DNA from 2 places in the Leptolyngbya subtilissima AS-A7 genome. Region 2 is predicted to be linked to the other one. Evidence: riboswitches for the same ligand, from Rfam matches in the RefSeq annotation. Region 2 holds a riboswitch; the other holds the start of a gene.
The links. A riboswitch is a leader RNA that binds a small molecule or an ion and turns the genes downstream of it on or off. The one in region 2 is predicted to bind cobalamin.

Region 1 (14,646 bases), on a different contig from region 2:
TGATATGTCTTTTAGCGCCCAAAACTCTTTGAAGTACTGTTTTTTGCTTCTACTAAGCATTTGGAGTAAACGATCTTGAGGCTTCTCATAGATCTGATAGCATTTGCTGAGACTGTTGACACTAATCGCCAAGTCAGAGGACATCAGAAAATCCTCTACGTACTTTTTGGAACCAAGCAAAGCCTAACCAACCTACAGTAGCTGTTAGTGATAAGTACAATACCCAAGCATGAAACCTAGGTACTTCACCCCACATTAATACTCCTCTAAATTGCTCAAGGGCAGGGGTAAGTGGGTTTAGAAGGAGTATGGGCTGAAAATTCTGCGGCAAAGCTGAGGCAGGGTAGAAAATCGGGGACAGAAACATGAGCACTGTGGTCATAATCGTAGTTACCTGCGAGATATCACGGAGATAGACCCCCAGAGCTGCAAAAAACCAAGTAAGCCCCATAGTCAAGAAAATGAGAGGTAAAATTATTGCCGGTAGCAAAATTATACTAATCTTGGGCAAACCGAACAGCACTATATAGAACACTAACCATACAATGATGCTCATTAGGCCATGGAAAAGAGCTGAGCCTAAAGTTACCCAGGGAAGTATCTCCAACGGAAAGACAACCCGCTTTACATAGTTAACATTTGACGTAATTAATCCAGATGCTCGATTTACACATTCAGCAAACAGGTTAAAAACAATCAGACCAGCAAAAAGAACTAGTGCAAACTCAGCTTTAGAATCGCTACCATTTCCCCATCTAGCCTGAAAAACAACGCTAAATACAAAGGTGTAAACGGCCAGCATAAACATTGGGTGGATAAAAGACCAAATTATGCCCAATGCGGATCCACGATATCGACCTACGATATCGCGTTGAATAAGGGAGCCGATGAGTTCACGGTGACGCCAAAAGCTTGCTACTAATTCATTGGGCGTAGAGCTAAACTGCTGCATCAGTCAAAAATAAATACTTCAAAGAACTCAGATGAGATAACAAGAACCTTATTAAGAAGATGAGGTTTTTATTACAAACCAAAAAACTGAATCACTCTCATTCCTCGTTTTGGTCGAACCATTCGTTGGTGGAGCTGTATCTTTAAAGCATAGATATTAATCAGACTTTGGCAAAGGTTTTGGCTGACCAATTTAATCGTAGGGCACTCTGGCATCAACAAAATATTTCCTACTTATGGGTTTCAGTTGACTGGGCTTGACGCCAAATTCAGCTATAAGAGTTTAGGCCTTTAGCTAAACGAAAAAACATAAGGTAGATGGTAATTGTAGCTGACTGTGAACCAGAAGAGGATGCCTATTAGCTACACTCTTTTTGGAAACGCCGGGTGAAAATGCCTTGACGGGGGCTAAACAGCAGAGCTAGCAAGAACCCAGCAAATACCGTCAGACCGATCGCAGGCCCCGCTGGAATGTCTAAATAGTAGCTGCTGTACATGCCCACGATCCCAAAGAGTACTCCTAGAACTGCGCCTAGGATCATCATCCAGTGGAGTTCTTTGACCAGCAGATAGGCGGTGGCGGCAGGGCCAACCATGAGGGCCACAACCAAAATTACACCTACGGTTTTCATGCCAGCGATGATGGCTAGGGTTATACCGGTCATCAGACCGAGGTTGACGGCGTTGACGGGTAGTCCTAGGGCTTCAGCGCCAAGTGGGTCGAAGGTGAAGAACAGCAGTTCTTTGTAAAACAGGGCTACGCCTACCAGCACTAGTCCAGCGATCGCAGCAATTTGCCAGACATCACTAGGGCTGATGCTCAGGATATCGCCAAACAACAGCTGTTCTAGGGAAACACGGCTGCGAAACACCGTCAGCAGGGTGATGCCCAGGGAGAAAAAGGTGGAAAAGGTAATGGCCATTGCCGTATCGACTTTAATGCGGGACTGGCTGCGAATCCAGGTAATGACGGCGGTGCTAAACAGACCCATGGTAAACGCCCCCAGCAGGATGGGGAGGTTGAAAAAGCTGGCGATCGCTAGACCCGGCAGCACCCCATGGGCTACCACATCCCCGAGCATGGCCATGCGCTGCACAATCAGATAGGTGCCGACCACCGGGCACAAGATACCTACTAGCAGACTGGCCAGCAGCGCCTGACGCATAAAGTCGTAGTTGAGCGGGTCAAGCAGCCAGTTCATTAGGAGTTCTTGGGGTCGGTAGGCAGAGATGTCACTCTGGTAGCATTGTCGGCCAGGGTTTTCTGAGCTTTTAGGGTCTGGCGGCGATCGAGTAGGACTTGGGTAATGCCAGTGGCTAGCAAGGTGGCCACTACGCCATCATCAATCCAGCCCGCTACGGGAATAAAGTCGGGGGAAATGTCGATAGGGCTCAGCAGGTAGATGAGCGACGCACCCATGACGACCCAGCGGTAGCGGGGATGCTTCAGTAGGCCGCTGTAGAGACGACTAAAGAACGGAATTTTCATGGGGGAGGCGGAGAGAAGGGCTGGGACTCGTCACCGACTACTTTAATACAATCTCTTGGGCGATCGTCTAGGCGCTTTCTGCGGACAACCTCGCAGCGAAACTACTGTGGATTTCTGTTTCCTCTAGAGAGCGCAAAGCCTACGCCCTTTAAATTGTCCACCATTACCACCACTGTCAAGCTCAGCGATCGCGGTGCCCCCCCACCGCTGCAACGCCTGCACCGCAAAGTCGAAGCTGAGCAAGCCGCTCGAACGTTCCTGCGCGGAGGGTTGGCGATCCTCGTCGAAGGAAATGGGCACATGGAGGGCCAAGGTAAAGGCAGTCCTTTACCCAAAGGCCCACATCACTGGGTCAGTGGGTAGGTCGTCAGTCACGGTGCGACTAATGGCATCGATCGCCGCCAAATCGTCCGCAGAGAGCGCAATCGCCGCTGCCTTGGCATTTTCCACGGCCTGCTCCGTGTTGCGCGCTCCGACGATCGCTGTGGTCTGAGGCTGAGCAATCAGCCAGGCTAGGGCCAAATTCCCCAAGGTGGTGTTATAGCGATCGGCGATAGGACGCAGATTCTCTAAGGCAGCCTGGGCTTTGTCGTAAATTGGCGGCTGAAACAGCTTGTTTTTGCTGCGAATGTCTTCCTTTGGAAACTGGTGGTCGGGGCCAAACTTGCCGGTGAGCAACCCCTGAGCCAGGGATGAGTAGGAGAGGATCGTCAGGTTATGCTCCACGCAGTAGGGCAACAGCTCGGTTTCCACCCCACGCCAAAAGAGCGAGTAGGGCGGCTGAAGGCTATCAATGCGGCCGTACTGCGCGGCCTCTTCGATCTGTGCCTTGGAAAAGTTCGACACCCCGATCGCGCGAATTTTGCCCTGTTCCTTCAGCTGATTCAGCGCTTCCATAGTTTCACCAATGGGCACCACCTCGCTCTTAAATGCCCCCGACGGCCAGTGGATTTGGTAGAGGTCAATAACGTCGGTTTGCATACGCTGGAGAGACTTCTCGCAGGCCTCGAGCACCTGGTCAGCCTTGAGGTGGTTGGCGAAGACCTTGGTAGCTAGCACAACCTGGTCGCGCCGATCCGACAGCGCCTTGCCCACCAGCTCCTCAGAATAGCCGTTGCCGTAGACCTCCGCCGTGTCGAAGGTGGTTATCCCCGCATCCAGCGCTGCCTGCATCGCGTCAATCACATCCTGGTCTTCTATGCCGACCCAGCCGCTCTTACCCGCCTGCCAAGTACCAAAAATCAGCGGAGTGATTTCAATATCGGTGTTGCCCAACTTGCGAGTTTCCATGCTCAAGCGCCCATCCCTGGATTTAGCTACCTGCATGATAGCGCCGTTGCCACTGGCGCTCTTGATCGCGAGAGCAGAAGGTAGTACCCGTTTATTATTGAGGGGGTGTTGGGTGACAGGTAGGTGACAGTTACCGGATATCTTGTGAACGCTCGAAACCAAAAAGCCAATCATTCGCCCATCCACCCAGTTACCCGCCCACCCATCCACTCCCCATGCCTCCCCAACTGCGCCCCTATCAGGTTGACCTCATCAATGACCTCTACCGCAAGCTCAACGAGGGGCACAAGCGGGTAGCGATTATTGCCGGCACTGGAGCGGGCAAAACCGTGATTAGCGGACAAATCTGCGCCCATGCCGAGCGAGCAGGGAAGCGGCTAATGTTCTTAGTACATCTGGATGTGCTGGTGGGCCAAACTTACGAAAAGATGGAATCTTTTGGCCTGCACTGCGGCTTTATAAAAGCGGGTTGGGAAGAGAACCGCGACGCCCCAATTCAGATCGCCAGCATTCAAACCATGTCAAAGCGACAGTGGTGGAAGCAGTGGGTGCCCGATGTAGTGTTCTACGACGAGGGCCACATTACCCTGTTTAGCCAGGTGGGCAAAAAAGTGCTCAAAACCTTCCCCAATGCCGTGCACCTGGTGATGACCGCAACCCCCAAGCGCCTGGGCAAGGAGCAGCTGGGCGACGTTATGGATACCCTGGTGGCCTCGCCCGTGCCCAGTGACCTGCAACAGCGGGGCTTTTTAGCCCCAATGAAGTACTACAGCATGCCCCCCGACGGGGTCGTCAACCTGAAGGAAGTCAAGACCGTGCGGGGCGACTACGATGAGGTCGGGCTGAAGAATGCCTGTGATCGCCCCGAGCTGATCGAAAAAATTGTCCGCGAGTGGCAGCGCCTCTGCCCCGGCAAGCGCACGATCGCCTTTTGTGTGGATCTCGAGCACGCCCGCCACGTGGCCGATGCCTTTCGCGCGGCGGGCATTACTGCTGACACGGTAGAAGGGAGCACCCCGATCAAAGACCGCAAACGCATGTACAGCGACCTGCGGGAAGAAAAGATCCTGGTGCTCACCTCCTGCAATGTGATCAGCATCGGCTTTGACGAACCCAGCGTAGAGGTGGGGCTGATGCTGCGGCCCACCCAGTCGAGCGCCCTACACCTACAACAGATTGGCCGAGTGATGCGAATCTCGCCCCAGACGGGCAAGCAGTACGGCATCATTCTCGATCAGGCGGGCAATCTGGAGCGCCTGGGTTTTCCCGAAGACATCAAGGACTACAACCTGCCGGTACAGACCCAAAAGGACAGCGAGGGGGGCAATCCACCACCGACAAAGCCCTGCCCCCAGTGCGGGCGCATTGTGCTGTCGTTCATCGCCAAGTGCCCCGACTGCGGCCACCAGTGGATTAATGAGCGCCCGCTCAACCTGGAGGACATGGTGGAAATTTACTCCGCCGACCAGGCCCACCAGATCAACGACATTCCTACCCTGGTAGAGCTGTTTCACAGCCACCGCCGTCGCGCCTATATGCGTGGCAATGCGCCAACCTGGGCGGAGCGATCGTTCTGGGAGCACTGCGGTCGCAGGCCGAAAGATGCTTGGTGCTTGGGCTCGATCCTCGGCCCTCGGCCCACCCCTACACAGATGCTGGAGTATTTTGAATACCTGCAAAAAAGCGCCAAGCGCATCGGCAAACGCCAGGACTGGATTGTGCAAGAGTTTGAAAAAGAGTGCGGCCCCGGCAGCTTTCAACGAATGGCGAATCTACGCCAAGTTATTTAACGACGAACGTAGGGTGCATTCGCGCAGCAATGCACCACCTCTTGGCGTAGATTCTCTAGGTGCATTGTGCTTCGCACGAATGCACCCTACCAGAAAGCGCCAAGTGCATTGGCAAGCGCTAAGACTGGATCGTACTGGAGTTTGAGAAAGAGTGCGGCCCCGGAAGCTTTCAGCGGATGGTGACCCGCGTTAAGCGATTTAGCCAGGGCCTTTAGGGGTGAGTCTAGGCCAGCAGAATTTGGCCAGCGGCGTTGACCCCAGCCCCAGGGGTGAACTGGTCGTAGCCCAGCTTGGTCAGGGTGGCTTCTAAAGATGCGACGGCGGTGAGAATGTCGCGATCGCTCACAAAGCCCAGGTGCCCAATCCGAAAGATCTTGCCCTTCAGGTGGTCTTGGCCCCCAGCTAAGACAATGTCAAACTGCTTCTTCATCACCGAGCGAATTTGCTCCGCGTCTACCCCCTGGGGCATGACGGCAGTGATGGCTGGGCTAGCGCAGTCGTCGGCCCCAAACAGCGGCAGGTTGAGGGCAGCCATGGCGGCGCGGGTGGCTCGCTTCTGGCGATCGTGGCGAGCAAAGATCGCCTCTAGTCCCTCTTTCTGCATCATTTGCAAAGCCGCGTGCAGGGCAAAGAACAGGTTGACCGGGGGGGTAAACGGAGTCGTATTCTTAGCCGCCCCTTTGCTGTAGGGCTTGAGGTCGAGGTAGAACTTGGGCAATGTAGCCGTTTCGTAGGCTTCCCAAGCCTTGGCGCTGACGCTGACGAAGGCCAGCCCGGGAGGAATCATGTAGCCCTTTTGGGAACCTGAAGCCACCACATCTAGACCCCACTCGTCCACCGGTACCGAGATAGCTCCTAGGCTAGTCACCGCATCCAGCATGATTAGCGCGCCGTGGGCTTTGACATGGCTGTTTATAGTTTCCACATCGTTGAGCACCCCGGTAGAGGTTTCGCTGTGGGTAATAATTACCGCTTTAATATCTTTAGCGGTGTCGGTCTCTAGGGCTGCTTTGAAGTCGTCGGGGTTGAGGGGTTTGCCCCACTCAGCGGTAATTTCGTGGGTATCGAGGCCGTAGGCGCGGGCTACTTCGCCCCAGCGTTCGCCAAACTTGCCGTTGTTGCCCACCAGAACCTTATCGCCCGCGCTGAGGAAGTTGATAATGCCGGCTTCCATGGCCCCGGTGCCGCTGGAGCAGAGCACCAGCACGTCGTTTTTGGTCTGGTGCAGCCACTTGAGGTTTTCAGTCACCTCGCCCATCAGGGCGCTAAACTCTCCGCTACGGTGGCCCATGGGATGCTTGGCCATGGCCAACAGCACCTGCTCGGGTACCGGGGTCGGCCCCGGAATCATCAGCATCAACTTGTTATCCATGCCTTACTGCCCCAACTCTGCGATCGAAGAACAAACCTCCAGCTTACCAACAAGGGTTAGAGGGTGAGAATTTTCTTTTAGGTGTTGTAAGAAGTAGCCAACGTAGTTTGAATCAGCCGCTGGTTAGGGTAGCAAAACCTGGGCTTTCTGGAAAAAGGGCGGCTATCTTGATGGTGCAAAAGGTAGTCAGCATCCACGCACCACCTCGTAAAGCCAAACCTGGGCATGGGCGACCATATCTTTATCTCCCACTCCAGCAGAGACGACCCCACCGTGAAGCGACTGTGGGAAACGCTTGAGTTGCACGGCCAAACTACCTAGGTGGATTCCCGAGAACTGGCCGGCGGGGATGCGCTCCCCCCAGCATTGAAAAGGCCATCCGCACCGCCCGCCATTTTTTGGTGGTCGTCAGCCTGGATGCCCTAGGCTCGGCCTGAGTGCAAAAGAAAATTCGCCTGGCCTCGGAGGTGGCTCAGACCCGCACCGATGGCTATAAGGTGATTCCTGTGGTGCTGCCGGGGGTACAACGGGGCATCCTCAAGCCCTTCTTCCCCAGCGAACCGATCCACATTTTCGTTAAAGACAGCTCCAACGGCCTCACCGAGGCCATGCCGCAAATCTCGGCGGCCCTGAGGTTAGAGCTGCCTGCGGATTTGGTCACTGGCGGACCCGTTGCGGTTGAACCCGTGGAGGAATTGCTGCTGACGCTCAGCGATCCCATTATTACCGAGCAGGATGGCATTCGCCGCGCCACCATCACCGCCGAACTCACCTACATTTCTACCGATTGCAACCGTGACCATAGCCGCCGTATTACCAGCCGCTGCGACCACTTTACCTCGCCCCCGGGGCCGGTGGAACTGGAAGAAATTCGCTGGTATGTGGAGCGCTACTACTCTTGCCCGTGGGTTTTGGGGTTTCGCATTACGCTATGGGCTCAGGAGGCAAGGGTATGCTATTGGCAGGGCAGGCAGGTGGAGTCGCCACCGATGGTATCGTCCCTGGTCCAACGTTACGTCAACGACATTCCTATGAATTTTTCTGCCTTTAACCGTCCCCTATTCTTGGCCGCCAATTATCCCCCTCATAGGGCCTGGAAGTTCTGCTTCCTCTGGGTTGGCTTGACGGTTTTAGGCTGCGGATTAGCCGTAATCAGCGTCCCTGCTGAGCAAAACCTAATCATTCCCTATGTTCTAGGAGCTGTAGTCGGTCTCTTGCAGGGTTCAATGCTGCGTTTGGGGGCTTCGGGAACAGTGCGATGGACTCTGGCCACGATGTTAGGGGTGGTCCTGAGCAGAATGGTGCGGCCTTATGTTGCCTTTCACAGCAGTTTAATCATGAGTGGAGCTGTTGGGGGCCTGATAATCGGTGGTATTCAGGGGCTAGTCTTTTATACCCAGATTCCTGGTATGGCCTGGTGGGTTTTAATTCAAGTCATTAGCGGTGCGGTTAGTTGGGGGCTGGGCTGGTTTATTTTGGGTTCTGTTACCCGAGCTATCGGCCATACAACCACCGGGTTGATTTTGACGAGCTCTGTTGCGATCGCCACGATGTGGGGTATTTCTGCCACCATGACAGCTATGGTGATGTATCGGTTGCTGGCTCTACGCCATGGCCGCTGTACGCCGTTGCCACCTCCTGAATCATGATGGGTTCCAGAGCTTCTTCCAACTAGTTAGTTAGTTCTGGGGATTGCAAAAACATACAGCTACTCTGGGTCCAGTCTTTCCTGAATTATTTGCAGGAGACGTCGTAATGGGCTGCCCAACGCCGGGCCGGTGAATCCATTTACGCCTGACCCACAATCGCATCAGTTAACCGCTCCAATTCTTCCTCCAGCGTATTGGCGGGCATGGTTTCCCCAGCCTGCCGATACCAGTAACGGGCGTTGCCGTTGTCTCCCTCGACCCGATGTAGGTAGGCGTGAATCAGGCAGGAGTTGCGATCGTAGTAGGGCTGCACGAGGTTGTGAGCAGCATCCCACTGCCCTGCTTTAGCTAAGGCTAACGCTCTAGCATGGTCACAGGTCATAACATGTCCTCCTTCCTCGGTTACGACGACGCGGCGGCAGTGTTGCGCTTGATTACGGCGATCGCTCCAGTGAAACCACAAATGCCTGGTGCTCTGGCGACTGAATACCGTTAACACCTGAGCCATATCTCCCTGTAGGATGGCGTTCGCCGCTAACCAAAGCCTCGGAAACTGACGGCTGCGAATCACCCCATCATCATCCACTGGCAACGGCTGATAATCACCATCGTTGAGCGCATATCGGTCAATTTTGTTTTCAAACACCTGCCAAACCAGGTACTCTGCCACCCCGTTGCGCCAATAGGCCTGCTTTTTATCGCCCTGGTCAATGGCCGCACTGCTGACGGTAATCTCAATCACCAGTTTCGGCGAACCTTCTAAGTAGCCATCTTTACTGAGTCGAGCCTGTCCGCCCGTCAATTTATCCATCACAAATACAATATCGGGCTGAGGCTCGTTATCTAGATCAATGCGCACTGTGGGTTCAATGCCTGAGCGAGTGCCGGAGGTAAAGGCCACATAGGTACCCAGCCGAGTATCTAATCGGCTGTGAAGCTCGGCGTGCTGTTGAAACCGCAGGGGCGAGGCCACATAGACGACTCCTTCGACCAGCTCGGCTTTGGTAACGGCAGCGGCGGCATGGCGCGCTCAAACTCAGGGCGGATGAGCGGTCGCCACTTTCCAATGGCGGTACCCGATACGCTGAAGCCTGGGGAAAGCTAAGCTGAGAAGCTATCATGGCAATAGCCTTGAGCCAGTGGATCTTATGATGGTCTCCTCCTACAAGACATCGAGCAACCACCGTAGGTAAGCATGAGCTAGCGATCGCCACAGTTGCAAAAACTCGGTACCAATGGATGACTCTCCCCCCCTCACCCTTCAGCAATTGACGGCACAGCCCATCACCCCAGAGAGCTTTGCACCCTTTGGTCAGGTGATCTTCCCCAGTGCCGACGGCGCTACCTTCGGCCCTAGCGATGCCCAGCTCAAGCTCGATCGCGGCATTCCCCACTTTTACATCATGACCCTAGAGGCCAAGGGCACCCGGTTTCGCACTATTACTCGGCACCAACGTTGTACCCAGTGCCTAGGAGCACTGGAGGGCAAAGATTGGTTTATGGCAGTCGCTCCACCGGGGAAGGCTGAGCAGCCCGACCCGAGTAAAATCCGCGCCTTTCACATTCCCGGCAACTGCTTTATCAAGCTAGAGGTAGGCACTTGGCACGCAGGGCCTTACTTTACCGATGCCGCCATCAGCTTCTACAACTTAGAGCTGAGCGACACCAACATTACTGACCACCAAACCTGTAGTTTGGCCCAGGATTTTGGGCTGGAGTTTGAGATTGTCGGTGGAGAGTGGATGAGTTAATGGGTAACTCGCGAAGCGCTCCGTTCCGGAATTGCAGCCTCTACTCCCTCGGCTAATAGCGGCGGCAGCACATAGGCTGTGGCCTGCTTGATGGCGGGCGATCGCAGCCCGTAGGGCACCTTGCCGTTAGCGGCAGCGGCGTACTGGCGACAAAACTCTGCCAAGTCGGAGGCTGACTGGCTGGGCAAAAGGTCATTGAAGATAAAGGTCAGCTTGCCGGGGGCGCTGAGGGCAGCGTTGCAGGCGCGATCGCAAGCAGCCATGCAGCGCACCGGCTGAAGGGTGATTTCGCCCGAACCGGTTTCGGCGGCTAGGCAGTTCGTTAGCTGGTCGATCAGGTGCTGCCCTCCAGGGGTATCGCCCACGCCAGACTCAGCGGCGGGGAATTTACACAGGGCGCAGACAAATAAAGTTGGTTGGGTCATTGGGTTCAAACAGATAGGTGAATAGGATTTGCCAGCCAGCCTCGAAGCTTGGGAGACCGACAAAACCGAGAAATTAAGATTTGGGAGTGACGGTAAACTCGGCCTGGCGATTCCAGGACAGATCGCTTCGCGAATCGCCCATCTGGCGAGAGCACTCCGGCGGTGGCACCGCCCACGCCTTTAGGCAGCTCACATAGGGGCGCGAGTCTCCAATCAAGAGCAAGATCGCATCCTGGGCGGGGTCGTAGGTCGCTATGGCCTCGGCTAGAGCAGGCAATTGATCAGCTGGCAGACCGAGGTCGTGACAGCAGGCAGCTACGACACCTGCGGCCACAAAACGGGCAGTGTAGGGCACCGCTGTGCGTCTCCAGTCCACCGTGGCGGTGCTAGCGTGAACCTCGCACAGCATCATGCCTCGGCCCTGCTGCAAAAACCCCTGCCAGGCGAGGTGACCTATGGGCAGCCAATATTCGCGAATAAACAGCGGCTGCCAATCGCTACAGCCCTGCCACACGCTGTCATCTATGCGCACAGCCACCACCGGCGATCGCTTGGGGCCTGGTGCAGCAGCAAAAAATATCGCCCAGGGCTACAGCGCCCTAGAGCAAACCAAAAACTATTTATAGTCATCTGTACCTCGCAGATGGAAATAACAGTGGGCATCCATCGGCGGGCATTCTGACTTGGAGAATTTTAAGGTCTAGACGTTGGAGAAGTGTCAATCCAAAATCCGAACTCTAAAATCGCCTCACAGCTGCGGGACAGTGGCAGATTTTCGCTGCGCTTTCCCCGTTTCCTTCAGCGGCTGACCCCCGCTAAAACCGACAGAGCTGCATCCTAACACCTTAGGGACGAAGCATCTGCAACAAATCGTTGCAACTTAGAGCTCAAAACTATCATCCATCAACGCTACCGCTTCTGAGGGGCAGGGCGACGGCGGTAGGCGTCCATATAAACCACGTTCTCTCCCGCGCGGTGGTCACCGTGGCCGGCCAACAATCCTGATGCTTTGACCTGCTGAGCCAGATCTACTGTCAGAGTTGAGCCTGCCTCTGGAGGCACTAGAATCTGCTTGAAACTGACTTTGATTTCGGTACCAGGAGCCCAGTCTTGCTGGCGCACCCAGCAGCGATCGCGCTCACACCGCACTACTACAAAATCGGGTACGTGGTCGTCTTGACCCTTAAGGCGAACCCGTGATCCTAGACAAATCGTTAAGGAAGCCATAGCGCTGCACCTGAGATAGGCTAGCCGTTATAGATTCAACAGTAGTTCATTTGAACTGAGCTTTGAATGGAGAATTCACAAAAAATTAATTTTATTGGTTTCATTTTAAGGGATGTTTCTCTTCTTTGGGGTTAACGACTGGCAATCGAGGTTTAAAGCTAGATCTAGCCTGTCAAGTTTGTTACATCTTTAGGACTGGTGTGCTGTGGCAGACTAAAGAGGTCGTCGGCTTTGGTTGTCTATGCCCCCTCAGACCACCTCTTTATCGCTGGCTGCGGCGCTACGGCAGCGCCGCGATCGCCTAGCTGAGCTTCATCCAGGGCCAGTGGTGCTGTGGTCGGGGCAGGCAGTGTCGCGCAACTTTCCGGCCAACACCTATCCCTTTCGGGCCAACAGCCATTTTTTGTACTTTGCGGGCCTGCCCCTGGCCAATGCTGCCCTTCATCTTGAAGGGGGAAGGCTGACGCTGTTTATGGATGAGACCTCCACCGAAGCGGCTCTGTGGCACGGGCCAAGCCCTAGTCGAGACGCGATCGCCGCTGATATCGGAGCCGACGCCGCCTATCCTTATCAAGACCTAGACGCCTATTTAGGCGAAGCGGCGACCCTTTCCGCCCAAACCACCGCCGCAGAACGTCGCAGAGCTTTGGTCGAAGCCCTGGTGGCCCTGCGATTGCACCACGATGACTACGCCCTTGACCAAATCAAACAGGCGGCGGCGGTCTCCGTCGCCGCCCACAAAGCCGGTATGGTTGCCACTCCGGGGGCAACCACTGAGGCCCAGGTGCGGGCCGCCATGGAGCAGGTGATTATAGGCCAGGGCATGACCTGCGCCTACAACAGCATTGTCACCGTCCACGGCGAAGTGCTCCACAATGAGCAGTACCACCATGCCCTGGCTCCGGGCGATCTGCTGCTAGCCGACGTAGGGGCCGAGGCCCCTAGTGGCTGGGCTTCGGACATTACTCGCACCTGGCCTGTATCTGGCCAATTCACCGCCCCCCAGCGGGATATATACAACCTGGTGCTGGTCGCCCACGATGCCTGCATTGCCGCCGCTCGCCCTGGGATTGAGTACCGAGATCTACACCTGCTAGCCTGCCGCACCCTGGCGGCGGGGTTAGTCGATCTGGGGATTCTGAGGGGAAACCCTGATGCTTTGGTCGAGCGGGATGTGCACGCCCTATTTTTTCCCCATGGGGTGGGGCATCTGCTGGGGCTAGATGTGCACGATATGGAAGATTTAGGGGATATGGCGGGCTATGAGCCAGGTCGCTCTCGCAGCGATCGCTTTGGGCTCAAATTTCTTCGCCTAGACCGGTCCTTAGCGGCCAACATGGTAGTCACCATCGAACCCGGCTTTTACCAAGTACCCGGTATTCTCGCTCTGGCGCGGCAGTCGGGCCAGTACGACGATGCCATTAACTGGGACCGTCTCAAGGCCTTTGACGGGGTACGCGGTATCCGCATTGAAGATGACGTGCAAATCAACTCAACGGGTTGCACTGTTTTAACTGCCGCCCTTCCTACCCGCGCTGATGCTGTAGAAGATCTGGTTAGCAGAGCCTAAGGAGCTTTTTCTACCCACTCCAAGCTGGAGTTTACAAAGTCTTAGCTTTTGCTAGACCGCTCATCTCTCTGCGGGCTGATATGATCTCAGTGAGCAGTTTTTAACCATTTCTTATGGATTCTGTAGACCTCGCGCCACAGGCTCAGCCAAACCTACGGGTTGGCTTAGGGCGGGTACTCATCGTCGAAGATGAAGAATTGATTCGAGAAACATTGGCCTTTGGGTTGGCCGAGGAAGGATTTGATGTTCTCGTTGCCGAAGATGGTTTGACTGCTCTCGATATGCTGGGCGGCACATCGGTGTCGAGCCGCACCGACCGACCCGAAGTCAACCTGGTGGTACTCGACCTCATGCTGCCCGGCATGAATGGACTTGACCTCTGCCGTCTGCTGCGCCACCAGGGCATCGACGTGCCCATTTTAGTGCTCAGTGCTAAGGGTACCGAAACCGATCGCGTGGTGGGGCTCGAAATTGGTGCCGACGACTACTTAAGCAAGCCCTTCGGCATGCGGGAACTGGTTGCCCGGTGCCGGGCACTGCTGCGCCGACAGCGTGGCAAAGCTAGTGTTGAGAAAGATAACGTGCTCCGATTTGAAGACATCATGCTCCATCCCCAGGAGTGCCGTGTCTTTTTGAAGGGCGAAGAAGTTAACCTTTCCCCCAAAGAATTTCGAATTCTGGAACTGTTTATGAGCCAACCCCGGCGAGTATGGTCGCGGGATCAGATTATCGACCAGGTTTGGGGGCACGATTTTATGGGCGACAACAAAACCGTAGACGTGCACATTCGTTGGATTCGTGAAAAGCTGGAGGTTGACCCTAGCCACCCGCAGTACCTGAAAACCGTGCGTGGCTTTGGTTATCGTCTGGGCTAAGGGCTGTCAAAACCCGTTGCCAGGGGCTATGTTAATCCCTGCGGAGTGCCTACTTCACAAGACTTTAACTTCAGCAACAAATAAACCGAGTCCTTAAATTGTCGTTTAGGCTTAAGGGGCAGGAGCGAAAGTCGGCTGCGTGCCAAGGCTGAGAGCGTGGCCGTAGGCTGTGATGTTTGACCTGTCAGCCGCTCTAACCCTGGTAGAACGCTATGCCGCTCACCATTTTAATTGCCGAAGACGACGAGGGCACTCGC
Region 2 (14,646 bases):
CCGCAGCGGCGAAGCGATGAACTTTTTGCGATTTGCGGCCTGCCCGTTCCTGCAGCCCGACTGCCAAACCCATTGCAGCAGCGAGGAGGGCAATCAGGCTGACCGGGCCCCCTGCGGTCGGTTTTTGCCGCTGCGGGATGCGACGTTTTGGGCGACAGAATTAGCCCCTGGGGAACGCAGCCCCTTCTGGCGCAGCACCGCCAGCATTTTGGATCTCTACGGCGATCATCGAGTGTACTTTTGCTACCTCAATGTCGGCCCTGAAGTGGCGCGGGTGGAAGTGCCCCAGTGGGTGATGGCCGATGAAGTGCTGTGTGAAATGGCGCTCAGAATGGTGCTCACCCAGGTGCAAAAAGGGTATGGGTATCCGGTGACGCTAGCGGAAGCGCACAATCAGGCGGTGGTTAAGGGGGGCGATCGCAGCCGATTTTTTGCCCTGCTGGAGCAAGAAATGATTCGCGCTGGGCTCAAGAATGTTGGCACCTCCTACAAAGAGGCCCGCAAGCGTGGCAGCATTGCCTGAGCCTGACTATTCTAAAAACCATAAAAACCCATAACAAACCGATCGGTAAACCAATCGGTCAGAACCTATGTTAAGCAGTATTTCGGAATAGGATGCTGTCAGGGTGTAGTCGACGGTGAATTTGCAGGCTGGGGTCAGTCTGCGCCTGCGTTTGCCGTCGCTAACGACCGATAGAGCTCTATGCCGATGCGTACCCTTGCCATGCCCCCCCAGCCCCCCAACTCTCTCTCTCAGGGCGATCCGGATGGCGATCCCTCTGCCTTTGAACTGGTGGATATGGCCGCTGCCCTTGACCAGGGCACGGCCGCTGTGCCGCCGCGCCGGGCCACCAAATGGGTTTGTACGCGAGTGCTGACGGGCCACAGCAGCTGGGTGCGATCGGTAGCCGTGAGCTCTGACGGCAACTTTATCGTCAGCGGCGGCGGTGACAAAACCGTGCGGGTGTGGAACCTGGCCACGGGTCACACCATGCGGGTGATCGACAACCATCGGGCCTGGGTGCGGGCTGTCGCCGTGAGCCCCGATCGCACCTGCTTTGCCAGCGTCAGCAACGACAACACCATTCGACTATGGGATTTCACCACCGGAGAAGCCTGGGGCGAGATGGAGGGGCACACTAACTGGGTGCGGGCCGTCGCCTTTAGCCCCAACGGCAAGTACCTATTTAGCGGCGGCCAAGACCACAAAATTTGCGTTTGGCGGCTGCGCGATCGCACCCTCGTGCACCAATTCAACGGCCATACCCACTGGGTGCGCTCCATCGCCGTTAGCCACGATGGCACTACGGTGATTAGCGGCAGCCAAGATCAAACTATTCGCCTGTATCGCATTCAGGGTAAGGGGCACAACCACGTGCTCACGGGTCACACCGGCGAGGTGCTGGCGGTGGCGGCCAGCCCCAACAACTGGCTGCTGGCCAGCGCCAGCGCCGACTGCACCGTGCGTTTTTGGAAACTCAACAGCGGTCGCCAAACTACCTGCTTTAAGGCCCACCCGGCCCCGGTCAATAGCCTCGCCTTTAACCCTAATGGCAAGCTGCTGGCCACCGCCAGCAACGACAGCACCATTCGCCTGTGGAACATGGAGCAGGGCCGCCTAACGACCATTTTGCATGGCCACGAGGGCTGGGTTTGGGGAGTAGATTTTGCCCCCAACGGCAAAACCTTGGTCAGCGCCGGATGGGATGGCACCGTTCGTATTTGGCAAGAAGAGTGATGGTTTGAGAAGTTCTTAGTTTTGAGTGCGGCGCTTAACTCAACACTCAAAATTCAACACTCAAAACTCTAAAGGCCTACCGTCGCTCGCACATACTCTCGGCGCATGGAGGCGATCGCATCGATCGAGATTCCTTTAGGGCACACCGCCTGGCATTCGCCGTGGTTAGAGCAGTCGCCGAAGCCTTCGGCGGCCATCTGGTTGCTCATGGCTAGCACCCGCTGGTGACGTTCGGGATGACCCTGGGGCAACAGGGCCAAGTGGGCTACTTTGGCGGCCGTAAACAGGGATGCTGAGGCGTTGGGACAGGCCGCGATACAGGCCCCGCAGCTAATGCAGGCGGCGTAGTCAAAGGCGGCATCGGCGTTGGCCTTAGGGACAGGGATAGCGTTGGCCTCTGGAGCTGAGCCAGTTTTGACGGAGATGTAGCCCCCGGCCATAATGATGCGATCGAGCGCGGCTCGTTCTACAACCAGATCTTTAATGACGGGGAAGCCCTTGGCCCGCCAGGGTTCAACGGTGATTTCGTCGCCATCTTTAAAGTGGCGCAGGTAGAGCTGGCAGGTAGCGGTCTGGGGCAAACCACCGTGGGCTTTGCCATTAATCATCACGCCGCAGGAACCGCAGATGCCCTCGCGGCAGTCGTGGTCAAATTCCACCGGCACTTCGCCCGCGTGAATCAGCTGCTCGTTGAGCACGTCGAGCAGCTCTAAAAACGACATATCCGGGTGGGCATCGGCCACGGTGTAGGTGCGGAACTGGCCAGGAGTGCCGGCATCGGTCTGGCGCCAAACCTTGAGGTGAAGTTGCATGGGAAGGCTGCTGCGGGGGGAATAAGGCTGCTGATTCTAGTGTAGTCCTCCCATCGGGTGGACGCCTTGCTGAAGTTCGGTTAGGAGGTTACCGCCTGCGCGCTTCAAAGTTTGGGGATGGATCTAACAATTTTTGTGAGGCCACTGGTTCCGAATCCTTCTCCCTAGGAACTGGCCTACTGCAATGCCCCGAGTTGCCCCCGCCAGTGGTATAAATCATGCAGTTTTAACAAAGCGGCTATGGGCAAGAAGGCTGGCAATAGTTCTGGAAGTGACCGTCACGCCTATCGTGAGTTTGGCCCTGCCGACCCCATGGCGCGGGGCGTGCCCGATCGCGCCCCCAATCAGCAAACCGTGCGGGTGCAGGTCAGCCGCAAAGGGCGCGGCGGTAAAACCGTCACCATCATCAACGGGTTTCAGCATAGCCCCGACCAGCTCACGGCCCTGGCCAAGCAGCTCAAGGCTCAGTGTGGCACTGGCGGCACCGCCAAAGATGACACTATTGAAATTCAGGGCGACCATGCCCAAAAGCTAGTCGAACTCCTGGTAGCCAAAGGCTATCAGGCCAAACGGAGCGGAGGTTGAAGGGTATGGGCAGGATAGGTAGGGGGTGGCGGCGATCGCTGCTAAATTTCGGTGCAGCGCTAATTTTGGTGTTGGGCAGCTCAGGGTTACTGCCTCTGCTTCCCAACACAGCGGCAGCGATAGTTCCGGCTGAGGCAGTGGCTCAGGCTCCTCGCCCTAAGCAGGAGTTAGGTGACGAGACGGATCCTAGGCCCACCTTGCCGCGGCCCGCTCTCCCACGGCCCGTGATCCCCACTGATATTCAAAGCCACTGGGCAAAGGACTGCATCACGGCCCTGGCTGAACAGCGCCTGATTACCCCCGACGCCACGGGGCTGTTTTACCCAGATGACCCGATTCTCTGGGGCGACTACGTGACGCTGTTGAACCTGATTTCGCCCGCAGGGCCAGCTCAGGAATGGGCTAACCCGCTAGAGCGGGCACTGGGGGCTCAGACTGCGCCCACGGTGGCGGCCCACTACCCCGACGCTTACTTTCAGCGCGACCGCCCCCTGGTGCGTGCCGAGGGCATTATGGCCCTGGCTACCAAGCTGGGCGGCAGCTACCAAATTGCCGCCAACACAATCATCAACGCCAACCTAGAGGACGGCCGCCAGGTGCCCCCCTACGCCCGCGAAGGGGTGGCCGCTGCCCTCACCCAGGGCGTGGTGGTGAACTATCCCCAGGCCAACCGCATTAACCCCACCCAGCGGCTCACCCGCGGCGAAGCGGCAGCTCTGTTGTGCCGTGCCGCACCCAATCCTGCCCTGCGTCAGACGATTGACCCCGCCTGGGTGGCCCAGGCCCAGACCCCCGCTGTGGTTTCCCCTGCCCGTGAAACGCGCGGCGTGTGGCTGACCAATGTGGATAGCCAAGTGCTGTTTTCTACGGAGGCGCTGCAAGCAGCGGTAACCCGCCTGGCCGACCTCAACTTCAACACGATTTACCCGGTGGTGTGGAACTACGGCCACACCCTTTACCCCAGCGCCACCGCCCGACGCGAGTTGGGGGTGAGTCAGCACCTCTACGGCGACTTGCGCGCTCCCGGCCCCGCCAGCGAAAGCGATCGCGACATGATGCGCGAGGCGATCGCCATGGGCCACGCCCGGGGCATGGCCGTGGTGCCCTGGTTTGAGTTTGGCTTCATGGCCCCCGCCAACTACGAACTCTACCGCCGCCACCCCGACTGGTTTACCCAAAAGCGAGTTGAGCCAACACCCCCTGAGCCTGAGCCCCTTGCGCCCCGTGATTCCACGCGACCGGGGGATGTGCCCAAGCTGGCCGCTGGTCTAGACGCTAAACAGGCTGCCAAGCTAACTCCTGCTTTGGATGTCCCCAAGACGGGGGATCTGGCCCGCGAAAAGCAACGGGCCGACCAGTGGCTTGCCCAAGACGACTTTCTTCCTGACCCTGACGTAGTAAACGACCCCGGCATTTGGGTGGAGGGCAACGTGATTCCGCGCCGTTGGATGAACCCCTTCCATCCCCAGGTGCAGAAGTTTCAGCTAGAGCTGATTAACGAGCTGGTCTCGAACTACGAGGTGGATGGCTTTCAGTTCGACGACCACCTGGGCCTGCCGGTGGACTTTGGCTATGACCCTTTCACCATCAACCTGTACCGGGCTGAGCACAACGGTCAGGACCCGCCTAACGACCCTCAAAACGCCGAGTGGATGACCTGGCGGGCCAACAAAATTTCTGACTTCTTGGCCGAAGTTCACAAGCTGGTGAAGGCGCGGCGGCCCAACGCGGTGGTGTCGATTTCGCCCAACCCCTACCCGTTTGCCTTTACCAACTACCTGCAAGACTGGCCCACCTGGGTTAACCGAGGCATTGTCGATGAGCTGGTGATTCAGGTCTATCGCAGCGACCAAAACCGCTTTATGTGGGAGATGAACAAGCCCTCAATTCAGGCGGCGCGGCGCAGAATTCCGGTAAACATCGGCATTCTCAGCGGCCTGCGGGCGGCTCCGGTAAAGATGGACTTTATCACTGACCAGATGGCGGCGGTGCGCGATCGCGCCTACTCCGGCATGTCGTTCTTCTTCTACGAGTCGCTGTGGATTTCGCCACCGCCAGAGACCGCCGAGCAGCGGGTGGGCAAGCTCCAGCAGGCCTTTGCTACGCCGGCTGCTCGTCCTAGTCGGTAGAGAGTAGGAGGGTAGGGAGTGGGCGGGTAAAGGACGGTGAAATATCACGGGTTATAGAGCACTACGTTCTCCTGCTCGTTGGGGTCGTTGCGAGACACGATCGCCTGCGCCGGTTCACTGTCGCTCAAATTTGTCGGCTGGTGGGGCACCCCCGCCGGAATATAGAGAAAGTCGCCCGCCTCGTTGACAATGGTTTTCTTCAAACCCTCGCCGTAGGCTGTTTTGACCCGCCCTTGAAGAATGTAAATCGCGGTTTCGTAGTCTTTGTGGAAGTGGGGCTCTGCCGAGGCCCCAGGGGGAATAATCACCAAATTCATCGAAATGCCTTGCGAGCCCGCTGTAGCTTCAGAAATGCCGACAAAGTAGGGCAGCTTTTGCAGTGTTGCGGTGTCGTGCTGGGGGCGCACGGTGACAATTTCGGCATCGGCGGGAGTGAAAGCGGCTGAGTCAGCCATGGCGGTTTCCTCAAAAATGCGGTTTCAGAAGGGGTGGGTCAGGGGAGCGGGGCAATGAGACTTAACTTTCTCGTCACCCACCAACACGTATCCTGAGGTTGCGTGGGGTCTAAGCGCCCAACGCAGCTTGTTCAATGGGTAGACAGCAGCTAACTTCTGCGCAGACCCCTCTGCCTAAGCTCTATTTCCCAGTCATAACCCAAAATTCTTAGAGCTATGCCTAAAAAAAATCATTTTTCTCAAACCCTTGCGCTGCTGGGGCTGTCGTTACTTATTGCCGCCACTGCTTGCACTAGTGAGACTACCGCTCCAGCCCCAACTCCCCCTGACGTAGAAACCCCTGCCGAAACCTCTACCGAAACGCCTCAGTCTGAGGAAGTTGGCCTGACGCTGACAGATGAAGGGCTACAGGTGATAGATTTGCAAACGGGCTCGACCACCCCCCTGGCCTTTGACAGTGACATGGCCGTTACGCTAGATGCTGTGACCCAGATTTTGGGCGAACCTGAGGAAGTCGGCGAGAACAGCGAGTGTCCCTCTGGCCCGCTGACGATCGCTAGATGGTCTAATGGTTTGGCGTTAAATGCTGCTGACGATACCTTTGTGGGCTGGGCTATGCAGTCTGGTGACGATGACACCGCCCTGACCACCGTCTCAGGCATTGGCATTGGCTCCACCCGCCAGGAGCTAGAAGAGGCTTACACCGTCGAGGTGATGGACAGTTCTCTCGGGGTCGAGTTTTCGGCAGGGAATCTCTTTGGGCTACTCACCTCACCCGAACCCACCGGCACCATTACCAATCTGTGGGCTGGGGTAGCCTGCAATTTCCGGTAGCGCGACCCACCAGAAGCCAATTGGGGGGAGCAACTTCTAAGGTGACTGTCGAGGCGCAGGGCGGCTGACTCAGCCGTCACTGCGCAGGGAATGCCTTGTAGGATGACAGTATGCTCTCCTGATTAAGGCCCGATTGATGCGCCCTGAATATAGCCGCCCCGACCAACTGCCGGATAAGCCCCCTCCGGGCATGAGCCCTGAGAAATATGCCCGGCTCAAGGCCGAAGCTCAAGCGCCCTACAAAAGCTTGCGTAAGTTTGTCTATGTCGCTGTAGGGGCCTCTGGAGCGATCGGGGCGTTTGTCTTTTTTACCCAGCTGTTGGCCGGGCGCGATGTGGGCAATGCTCTGCCCAACCTGGGGGTGCAGCTTGGGGTGATTGGGATCGTAGTGCTGCTATTTCGCCTCGAGAAAAAGGATTAATACTCAACCAGGCTCGGTAGATCGAAAACAATCCTTTCTGACGAGATCTAGCCCTCTCCCTAAATCCCTCTCCCAGGTTGGGAGAGGAACTTTGAAAGGTCCGGATTCCCTCTCCCAGAGAGGAGAGGAGCTGGGGGAGAGGGCTAACAGGAACTTTGCGATCTACTGAAGCTGTTGTAACAAGCTCTAGCGGTCTAGGGTTCAGGGTTTAAGGCAAGTCGTGCACCTGAACCCTAGCCAACCTGTCAACCCCTATCCTGCCAATTTCTTTAACCAATGACATTGATTACCGTGCGCCCTGAGGGGCTCTACTGCGAAAAAGGCGGTTTCTATATCGACCCCTGGCGCGGGGTTGAGACAGCGCTGATTACCCATGCCCACAGTGATCATGCGCGATCGGGCTCGGCTCAGTATATTGCCACGGCTCAATCAGAGGGTATTTTGCGCCGGCGGCTGGGGGAAGACATTCAGCTCCAGGGAGTTGCCTATGGAGCACCGATTAAGCTGGGCGAAACTTGGGTGTCGTTTCACTCGGCGGGGCATGTGTTGGGCTCGGCTCAGATTCGCGTTGAGCATCAGGACGAAGTCTGGGTTGTGTCGGGCGACTACAAGCGCGGTGCCGACCCATCCTGCGCCCCTTTTGAGGTGGTGCCCTGCGACACGTTCATCACTGAGGCCACCTTTGGCTTGCCGATCTACCGGTGGGAGAGTGGCGCTGAAACCACACGCCAGATCTATGACTGGTGGCAAGGCGATCCTGAGCGGCCATCAATTTTGTTTTGCTATGCCTTTGGTAAGGCCCAGCGGGTGTTGAGTGAATTGACCCAGCTCACCGATCGCCCCGTCTACGTCCACGGTGCAATCCACGTGCTGACTGAGATTTACCGCGAGCAGGGCGTGGCCATGGTGCCTACCATCTGTACCTCAGAGATGCCCCGTACCCACAGCTTCACGGGCGAGCTGGTGCTGGCGCCGCCTTCGGGCCATCGCTCTAGCTGGATGAAGCGGTTTAAGCATCCCCAAACGGCCTTTGCTTCGGGGTGGATGGCGGTGCGGGGAGCGCGACGGCGACGGGGCTACGAGCGCGGTTTCGTGCTCTCTGACCACGCCGACTGGCCAGGGCTGATACAAACGGTGAAGGATACAGGAGCCAAAACGGTGTACGTCACCCACGGTCAGTCAGACGTGGTGTCGCGCTATCTGCAAGAATCGTTAAACCTAGAGGCTATGCCTCTGGAGACGCTGTTTGAGGGAGAAGGAGATATTTAATGGCCGCAACCCCTTGGCTGGACGGAGCGATGGGCGGGCTAGCGCTGCTAATTTTGCTGGGAGGTCTGTGGATGCTCTTGAGCGGCGTGGGAGACATGGACCGCTGAACCTGAGTGCAGGGCGGCGGTGACGTAGGCCACTAGTTTGCTGCCGCCGTAGAGCACGGTAATGGCAAACAAGCCTCCAGCTACCCAACCTTGGACCCGCTGGGCAATCCACACCAGGGCTAGGACGAGGGCGATCGCATCTAACCCAAGCACATCAAGACGCGATCGCCAGCCTGCGGGCTGAATCGGTTTCGGGCTAGCAGGCTCTAAGCGAATGGAGGCTGCCAGGTTAAACCCCAGCAGGCTGACCAAGATTAGCCCCATCCCCCAACCGAGATGGCCCAGGGCGGCTATGGAGAAGCCTGCCACTTGACCAGCTATTGTCAGCATGACCACACGACTAAAGTGGCCCAGGCGCGGATCGCGCGATCGCTGGCCCACTATATCTCCATGGCGCAGGTCTACCCGAGCCATATGGGCCTGCTCTAGACTCATCAACATCAGCGACAGAGCCAGCAGGCGATAGGGCCAGGGATGGGGCTGCAATGCCTGGTATAGCAGCCCAACCGTTGCGGGCATGAACAGGGCCGCGGCCCAAGTTGGAGATAGGGTCATAGGGAATGCACCGCTGGCTCAACCAAACGGATTAAGCATACCGCCAGACCGAGAAGTTAGACCTAGCTCTTGTGCCTATTTCGCAACAGGCTCAGCCTAAGAAAGGGAATTTGGCAGGATTTGGGAATGACAGACGCTCAACGGCGTTGTGCCAACTCCCGCCTCACGATCCTAGGTGGGCAGCAAACCGTTGAGGAGCGCGGTGGCAAGAAACGTGGCTCCAATACCGCAGATCACTAGACCGGCCCGCTGTACGAAAAGAGTTGTAGACCGTTGGGTGAGCTGTCGCCCGACCAAAAAGGCAGCGATCGCAAGCCCCATCTGCACTGCTGTAAACCCAGCGAGATAGGCCACCAACGGCATGGATTCTGCACCAAAAATGGCCTCGCCGTAGGCAAACCCATGGAACAGCCCAGCTAGCACTGCCAAGCCTGTGATGGCGCTACTTTGAGGACGGTTGCGTAGCGCAAGCAGCACCCCAAACCCAAGCACTGAGCCAGCAATCACAAACTCCACTGCCGGTAACGTTAGCTCTGCCAGGTGCAGCCCTGTGCCAACCATAGCCGCCAGCACAAAGGCAGCAGGAATGACGATTCCCCAGGTGCTAACGGCTGCCAGTAGGCCCACAGCAACCACAAAGGCCACATGGTCGAGGCCAATAATGGGGTGAGCCAGTCCCGACAAAAACCCCTCAGCAAAGTTAGCGGGCACTCGGCCCCCGAGCGGATGGTGGGCCAGGCTGGGCAGGGGCAGCAGCAGGGCGGCGATCGCGCCCCCGATGCTACGACCTATCCGCTTCTGCGAAAAACCAGTCTTAATTGATTCCAAAGCAGTAAAGCGATAATTCATCCGTACCTCGCAGACGAAGAAAGAACAGTGGAAAACAGACCTGCGATCGGCGGGCATTCTGGCTCAGCGTCTTGGTGTTGGGCGAATACCCCCTCAACACCAAAACAGCTTTACAGCTGCGGGACAGCGGCAGACTTGCACTGCACTTTCCCCCTTGCCTCCAGTGGCTGATCCCCACCGGAACCGACAACGCCCAAGCATCATAGCATCGGGTGAATCTGGCCCCGCCGCTGGTTTATCAATAGTCATCTGGCGCACCACACGCAGCCAACGCCTTACCTAGGTGCGCTAGCATCGAGCAAAACCTACCCCTGCCCCCAATGGTTTCATCGTCTCGTCTGGCTCGGCAAAAAGAAATTATTGAAGTGGTGCTCGGCAACGGCTGGGACTACATGCGGCAGCTATTGGTGGGAGGCAAAGCCGATGAGCCCGAGATTCCGCCCCCCGCGGTGCTGCGCAACATTCTCACTGACCTGGGGCCGGTCTACGTCAAGCTAGGGCAGTTGTTGAGCACCCGCCCCGACCTCATGCCCCCGGCCTACATTGAGGAGCTCAGCAGCCTACAAACCACCGTACCGCCGGTAGACCCTAAGGAGATCGAAGCTTACATTCGCCAGCACCTGGGCAAGCCTCCCGAGGAGCTGTTTGAACGGCTGGACTATCAAGCGATCGCCGCCGGTTCCATTGCCCAAACCCACAAGGCGCTGCTCAAAGATGGTCGGCAGGTCGCTGTGAAGGTGCAGCGCCCCGGCATCGAGCGCCAGGTCGAGCGCGATATGACCCTAATTCGCGACGTTGCCCGGCTGGTGTCGGCTACCCAGTTTGGCCAGCGCTACAACGTAGTCGATTTAGCTGAAGAGTTTGCCGATGCCATCAATGCTGAACTCGACTTCACCACGGAGGCGGGCTACACTGACCAGCTGCGCCGCAACCTGTCTAAAAGCGCCTGGTACGACGCCAACCAGCTGATCGTGCCACAGATCTACTGGGATCTGACCAACACAAAAATTATGACCATGGAGTGGCTGGAGGGCACCCCTCTGCTCAAGGCCGATTTGCTGGCCGAAGATGCCCACAGCGATGCCGTTGGTCTGCGATCGGCCGCTACCACGCTGCTGTTTCGAGCCTTCTTCAAACAGTATTTTGTGGACGGGTTTTTCCACGCCGATCCCCACCCTGGCAACATTTTTTACTTGGAAGATGGTCGCCTAGCCCTGCTCGACTGCGGCATGATGGGCCATTTGGATCCCCGTACCCGTAACACCATAACCGAGATGGTGCTGGCGATTGTTAACTGCGACGCCCAACGCTGCTGCCAACTCACCCTACAGCTGGCCGAACCCCTCAAACCCGTCAACCTGGCTCGCCTAGAGAGCGACTATACCCGTCTGCTAGGCCGCTATTACGGGCTCAGCCTAGAGCAGATCAACACCGCCGAAATTTTTGGCGAAATCTTGGCGGCGGGCATTCGCAACAACCTGCGCTGGCCCGCCAACGTGGGGTTGTTCACCAAATCCCTCGCTAACCTAGAGGGAGCGGTCCGGCAGTTCAATCCCGGCGTCAACCTGCTCGAGGAGGTGCGCCCGCTGATGGCCGATCTGTTTCGCCAGCAAATGGTGGGGGATGACCCCTTGCTGGCGCTGCTGCGCACGGGGCTAGAGTTTCGTAACCTGTCACTGAGTTCGCCGCGCCAGCTAGGCTTTTTGCTCGATCGCCTCAGTTCAGAGCAGCTCAAGTTTAGCCTCAGCATTCAGGGTGTAGACGACCTGCGCCGCAGCCTGGATGAATCTTCTAACCGCCATTCCTTTAGCACCGTAGTGGCAGCGCTGATCATTGGGGCGGCGATCGTGTCCACGGGGCAGCAGACATCCCAGGGGCAGATCTTGAGCATTATCTTGTTTGCGGCGGCTAGTTTCTTTGGGCTGTGGCTGCTGTTTAGCATTGTGCGACCGCGACGGCGACGTTAGGCCCGCTCAGCGGTTAAAGCGTCTGCGGTTATGAGTCTGCTAAGCCAAGATGACAGATCAGCGAAGGTTTAAGGTGTACGGTTCAAGGTAGGTCGTGAACCATACACCTTAAACCCTGAACCTATGTGGCTCCTGTCACAATCAACTTGGTCACGTGTTAAGCCCTCTGAGCTTTGTACTTATCTTTAAACAGCGCCTGCTGAATTTTGTGATCGACGATGGGGGCAGGGTAGTCGCCGCGATCGCGCTCCGCAATCTTTCCCATCACTAGTGCCCCCGTATCTAGCGACCTGAGCTCCGGCACCCATTGGCGAATGTACTCGGCTTCGGCATCAAACTTTTGGGCCTGGCTGGCGGGGTTAAAAATTCGCAGCGGTTTGGGATCCATGCCGCTAGAGGCGCTCCACTGCCAGCCGCCGTTGTTGGACGACAGGTCACCGTCCACCAAATGCTGCATAAAGTATTTCTCGCCCCACTGCCAATTGACAATCAGGTCTTTGGTGAGAAAGCTGGCCACAATCATACGGCAGCGGTTGTGCATCCAGCCCATTTCGTTGAGCTGGCGCATAGCGGCATCGACAATTGGATAGCCGGTGCGCCCCTCACACCAGGCGGCAAACTGCTCTTCATCGTTCACCCAGGGAAAGTCCTTCAACTGGGCTCGGTAGGGGCCCTTGGCCAGCTCCGGGAAAAAATACATCACGTGCTGGTAAAACTCGCGCCAGGCTAGCTCCTGCTGCCAGGTTTGCACGCCGCTACGGGTTTCATCGCTGCGACTTTGTTGGTAGGCGGCCTCGGTGGCGGCCCACACTGTGCGAATGCCCACGGCCCCAAACTTCAGCGCCGCGCTGAGCCGCGAGGTGCCATTTACAAAAGGAAAGTTGCGCTGCTCGTCATAGTCGTCAATAGCGCGGCTGCCATCGCAAAACTCCTCAAGCCGCTCCAGGGCACCCTGCTCCCCCGGTTCAACGGGAAAGCCATTTTCCCAGGTAAAGCCTAAATCTGCGGCGCTAGGCAGGTCGATACAGCCCGCTTTTTTGGCGGCATCTACTTGCTCGGCACTGAGAGGTTGCAGCCCCTCCGGTGCCGGCAGGGGCGCTGCCTTAGAGCGCTTCACCCAGTTGCGCCAGAAGGGGGTATAAACCGTGTAGGGTTCGCCTGCCCCAGTTTGAATGTCTCCAGGCTCGTGCAGCAGCTGATCCCAAAAGGTGGTGCGAAACTCAATGCCGGCTTCTTTGAGAGCCTCGACAACCGCCGTATCGCGCTGGCGTGAGTAGGGCTCTACATCACGGTTCCAGTGAACGGCATCGACTGCTAGCGCTTTGGCTAGAGCCGGAATCTGTTGGCGGGGATCGCCCTGAAGAATGAGCAGCTGGCCGCCTGCTTGGGCGTAGCTATCCCGCAACCGCTCTAGACAGCCAATCATGTAGGCTACCCGCGCCGGGGCGACATCACCGTTGTCGAGAATGCCGGGATCTAGGCAGAATACACCGACCACCTGGGGGGTGCGATCGCGGGCCGCTGCCAGTCCCACATTGTCCCCTAGGCGCAGATCGCGGCGGTGCCAAAACAACAGTAAATCGACCATGAATGCAGCTCACCCTTGCTCAGCAAACCGATTCAGTATAACGACATTAGCTCCTCGGGTTAGGCAGCTTTTATCATGGGGCAGCACCCGTTTGTAGGCGGCTCACTTTAAGGAGATTAACCATGCTGCAAAATAAGCAAATCATTATGCGCACCTTCAATGGCTACCTCGACTTTGTTACCGAGAGTCAGCCGGCCGTGTCGCCCGATGTGGCCTGTCAAGTGGCAGCCCTGCTGACCCAGGCCGAGTTCAATCTGCAAATGTCTGAAAATAGCCGCAAGTCTTAGGTCGTAGCAAAGAGGATTTTGACGGGTTTTGACGAGTTGGGTTTAGGGTCTAAGGTTCAGGGTTTAGGGCAGGTCATGCACCTTAAACCCTAAACCTTGCACCTTGAACCTCGACTGACCAGTCGTCTTTAACTTGACAGACTACTTCTTTGGCTAAGGGCATCGGTGTCACTGAGCTGCTGTTTGATTTCGCTGCTGGGGTGGCCCGAGCGTTGGGCTGCCCTACTTTTTGTGAACAGTTATTAGAAAAGCTATGCGCGTTTGATCGGGCGATCGCCACTGTCTGACGTTTGGGATCCTAACAGGGTATAAGCAAATCAACCCATTACTTATCGGTTTGATTACGAATCCCGTTCAACCAGGGGCGAAAAAGGCAAGACAGGCTTCAGGTTTTCCCGTAGTATCAAAGTTGTGTTAGGTCTGCTCAGAGCAAATCCTGGAAACCTTATCCGAAGGGTGTTCTGTAGCCTAAAGATCGATCTGCAATCTGTATTTGACGAGAGGATAGCACCATGGCAACCTACAAGGTTACGTTGATTAACGAGGCTGAAGGGCTCAACCAAACCATCGACGTCGATGACGATACTTACATTCTTGACGCTGCTGAAGAGCAGGGTCTAGACCTGCCCTACTCCTGCCGGGCTGGAGCTTGCTCCACCTGTGCTGGCAAAATCACCGCTGGCACCGTTGATCAATCTGATCAGTCCTTCCTGGATGATGACCAGATTGGCGCTGGGTACGTGTTGACCTGCGTTGCCTACCCCACCTCCGACTGCACCATCTTGACCCACCAAGAAGAAGAACTCTACTAGGTCTGAAGTGCCTAGCCTCGCGCGGCGGGGTTAGGCCTCCAAAGGGTTTTCCTAATTAAAGAGGGATGCTTCGTCGACGAAGCATCCCTCTTTTGTGTAATTGGTACTCTAGGCGGGTCGGAGGGTTACTTCGCCGCCGCGATACACTGCTCTACCAGAGCAGACACCTTATCGACATTCTGCCAGCCGAGAATTTCGGTCACCTTCTTCTCCAGATTTTTGTAGGAGCGGAAGAATT

Region 1: it holds a riboswitch for cobalamin, as region 2 does, so the genes downstream of both, NC979_RS02175 (hypothetical protein) here and NC979_RS11055 (HupE/UreJ family protein) in region 2, are expected to answer to the same signal.

Annotation. Positions count from the first base shown of each region.
Region 1 covers NZ_JAMPKY010000001.1:466,599-481,244, reverse strand. The annotation lists gene NC979_RS02240 (ABC transporter ATP-binding protein) at 1-144, opposite strand, end outside; gene NC979_RS02235 (ABC transporter permease) at 134-952, opposite strand; gene NC979_RS02230 (metal ABC transporter permease) at 1,311-2,153, opposite strand; gene NC979_RS02225 (YkvA family protein) at 2,153-2,440, opposite strand; gene NC979_RS02220 (hypothetical protein) at 2,594-2,803, shown strand; gene NC979_RS02215 (aldo/keto reductase) at 2,768-3,730, opposite strand; gene NC979_RS02210 (DEAD/DEAH box helicase) at 3,946-5,520, shown strand; gene NC979_RS02205 (pyridoxal-phosphate-dependent aminotransferase family protein) at 5,744-6,892, opposite strand; gene NC979_RS02200 (hypothetical protein) at 7,330-8,541, shown strand; gene NC979_RS02195 (Uma2 family endonuclease) at 8,681-9,514, opposite strand; gene NC979_RS02190 (hypothetical protein) at 9,485-9,646, shown strand; gene NC979_RS02185 (ureidoglycolate lyase) at 9,777-10,292, shown strand; gene NC979_RS02180 (DUF1636 domain-containing protein) at 10,289-10,717, opposite strand; gene NC979_RS02175 (hypothetical protein) at 10,791-11,249, opposite strand; cobalamin riboswitch at 11,369-11,558, opposite strand; gene NC979_RS02170 (hypothetical protein) at 11,627-11,944, opposite strand; gene NC979_RS02165 (aminopeptidase P family protein) at 12,186-13,514, shown strand; gene NC979_RS02160 (response regulator transcription factor) at 13,628-14,389, shown strand; gene NC979_RS02155 (response regulator transcription factor) at 14,602-14,646, shown strand, end outside.
Region 2 covers NZ_JAMPKY010000004.1:300,462-315,107, forward strand. The annotation lists gene NC979_RS11005 (DNA double-strand break repair nuclease NurA) at 1-523, shown strand, start outside; gene NC979_RS11010 (WD40 domain-containing protein) at 725-1,738, shown strand; gene NC979_RS11015 (succinate dehydrogenase/fumarate reductase iron-sulfur subunit) at 1,807-2,550, opposite strand; gene NC979_RS11020 (translation initiation factor) at 2,791-3,135, shown strand; gene NC979_RS11025 (glycoside hydrolase family 10-like protein) at 3,141-5,264, shown strand; gene NC979_RS11030 (cupin domain-containing protein) at 5,309-5,719, opposite strand; gene NC979_RS11035 (hypothetical protein) at 5,936-6,553, shown strand; gene NC979_RS11040 (DUF3493 domain-containing protein) at 6,690-6,974, shown strand; gene NC979_RS11045 (ligase-associated DNA damage response exonuclease) at 7,251-8,243, shown strand; gene NC979_RS11050 (hypothetical protein) at 8,291-8,905, opposite strand; gene NC979_RS11055 (HupE/UreJ family protein) at 9,077-9,733, opposite strand; cobalamin riboswitch at 9,786-9,957, opposite strand; gene NC979_RS11060 (ABC1 kinase family protein) at 10,075-11,721, shown strand; gene NC979_RS11065 (FAD-binding domain-containing protein) at 11,879-13,309, opposite strand; gene NC979_RS11070 (hypothetical protein) at 13,432-13,596, shown strand; gene NC979_RS11075 (ferredoxin) at 14,109-14,408, shown strand; gene NC979_RS11080 (inorganic diphosphatase) at 14,534-14,646, opposite strand, start outside.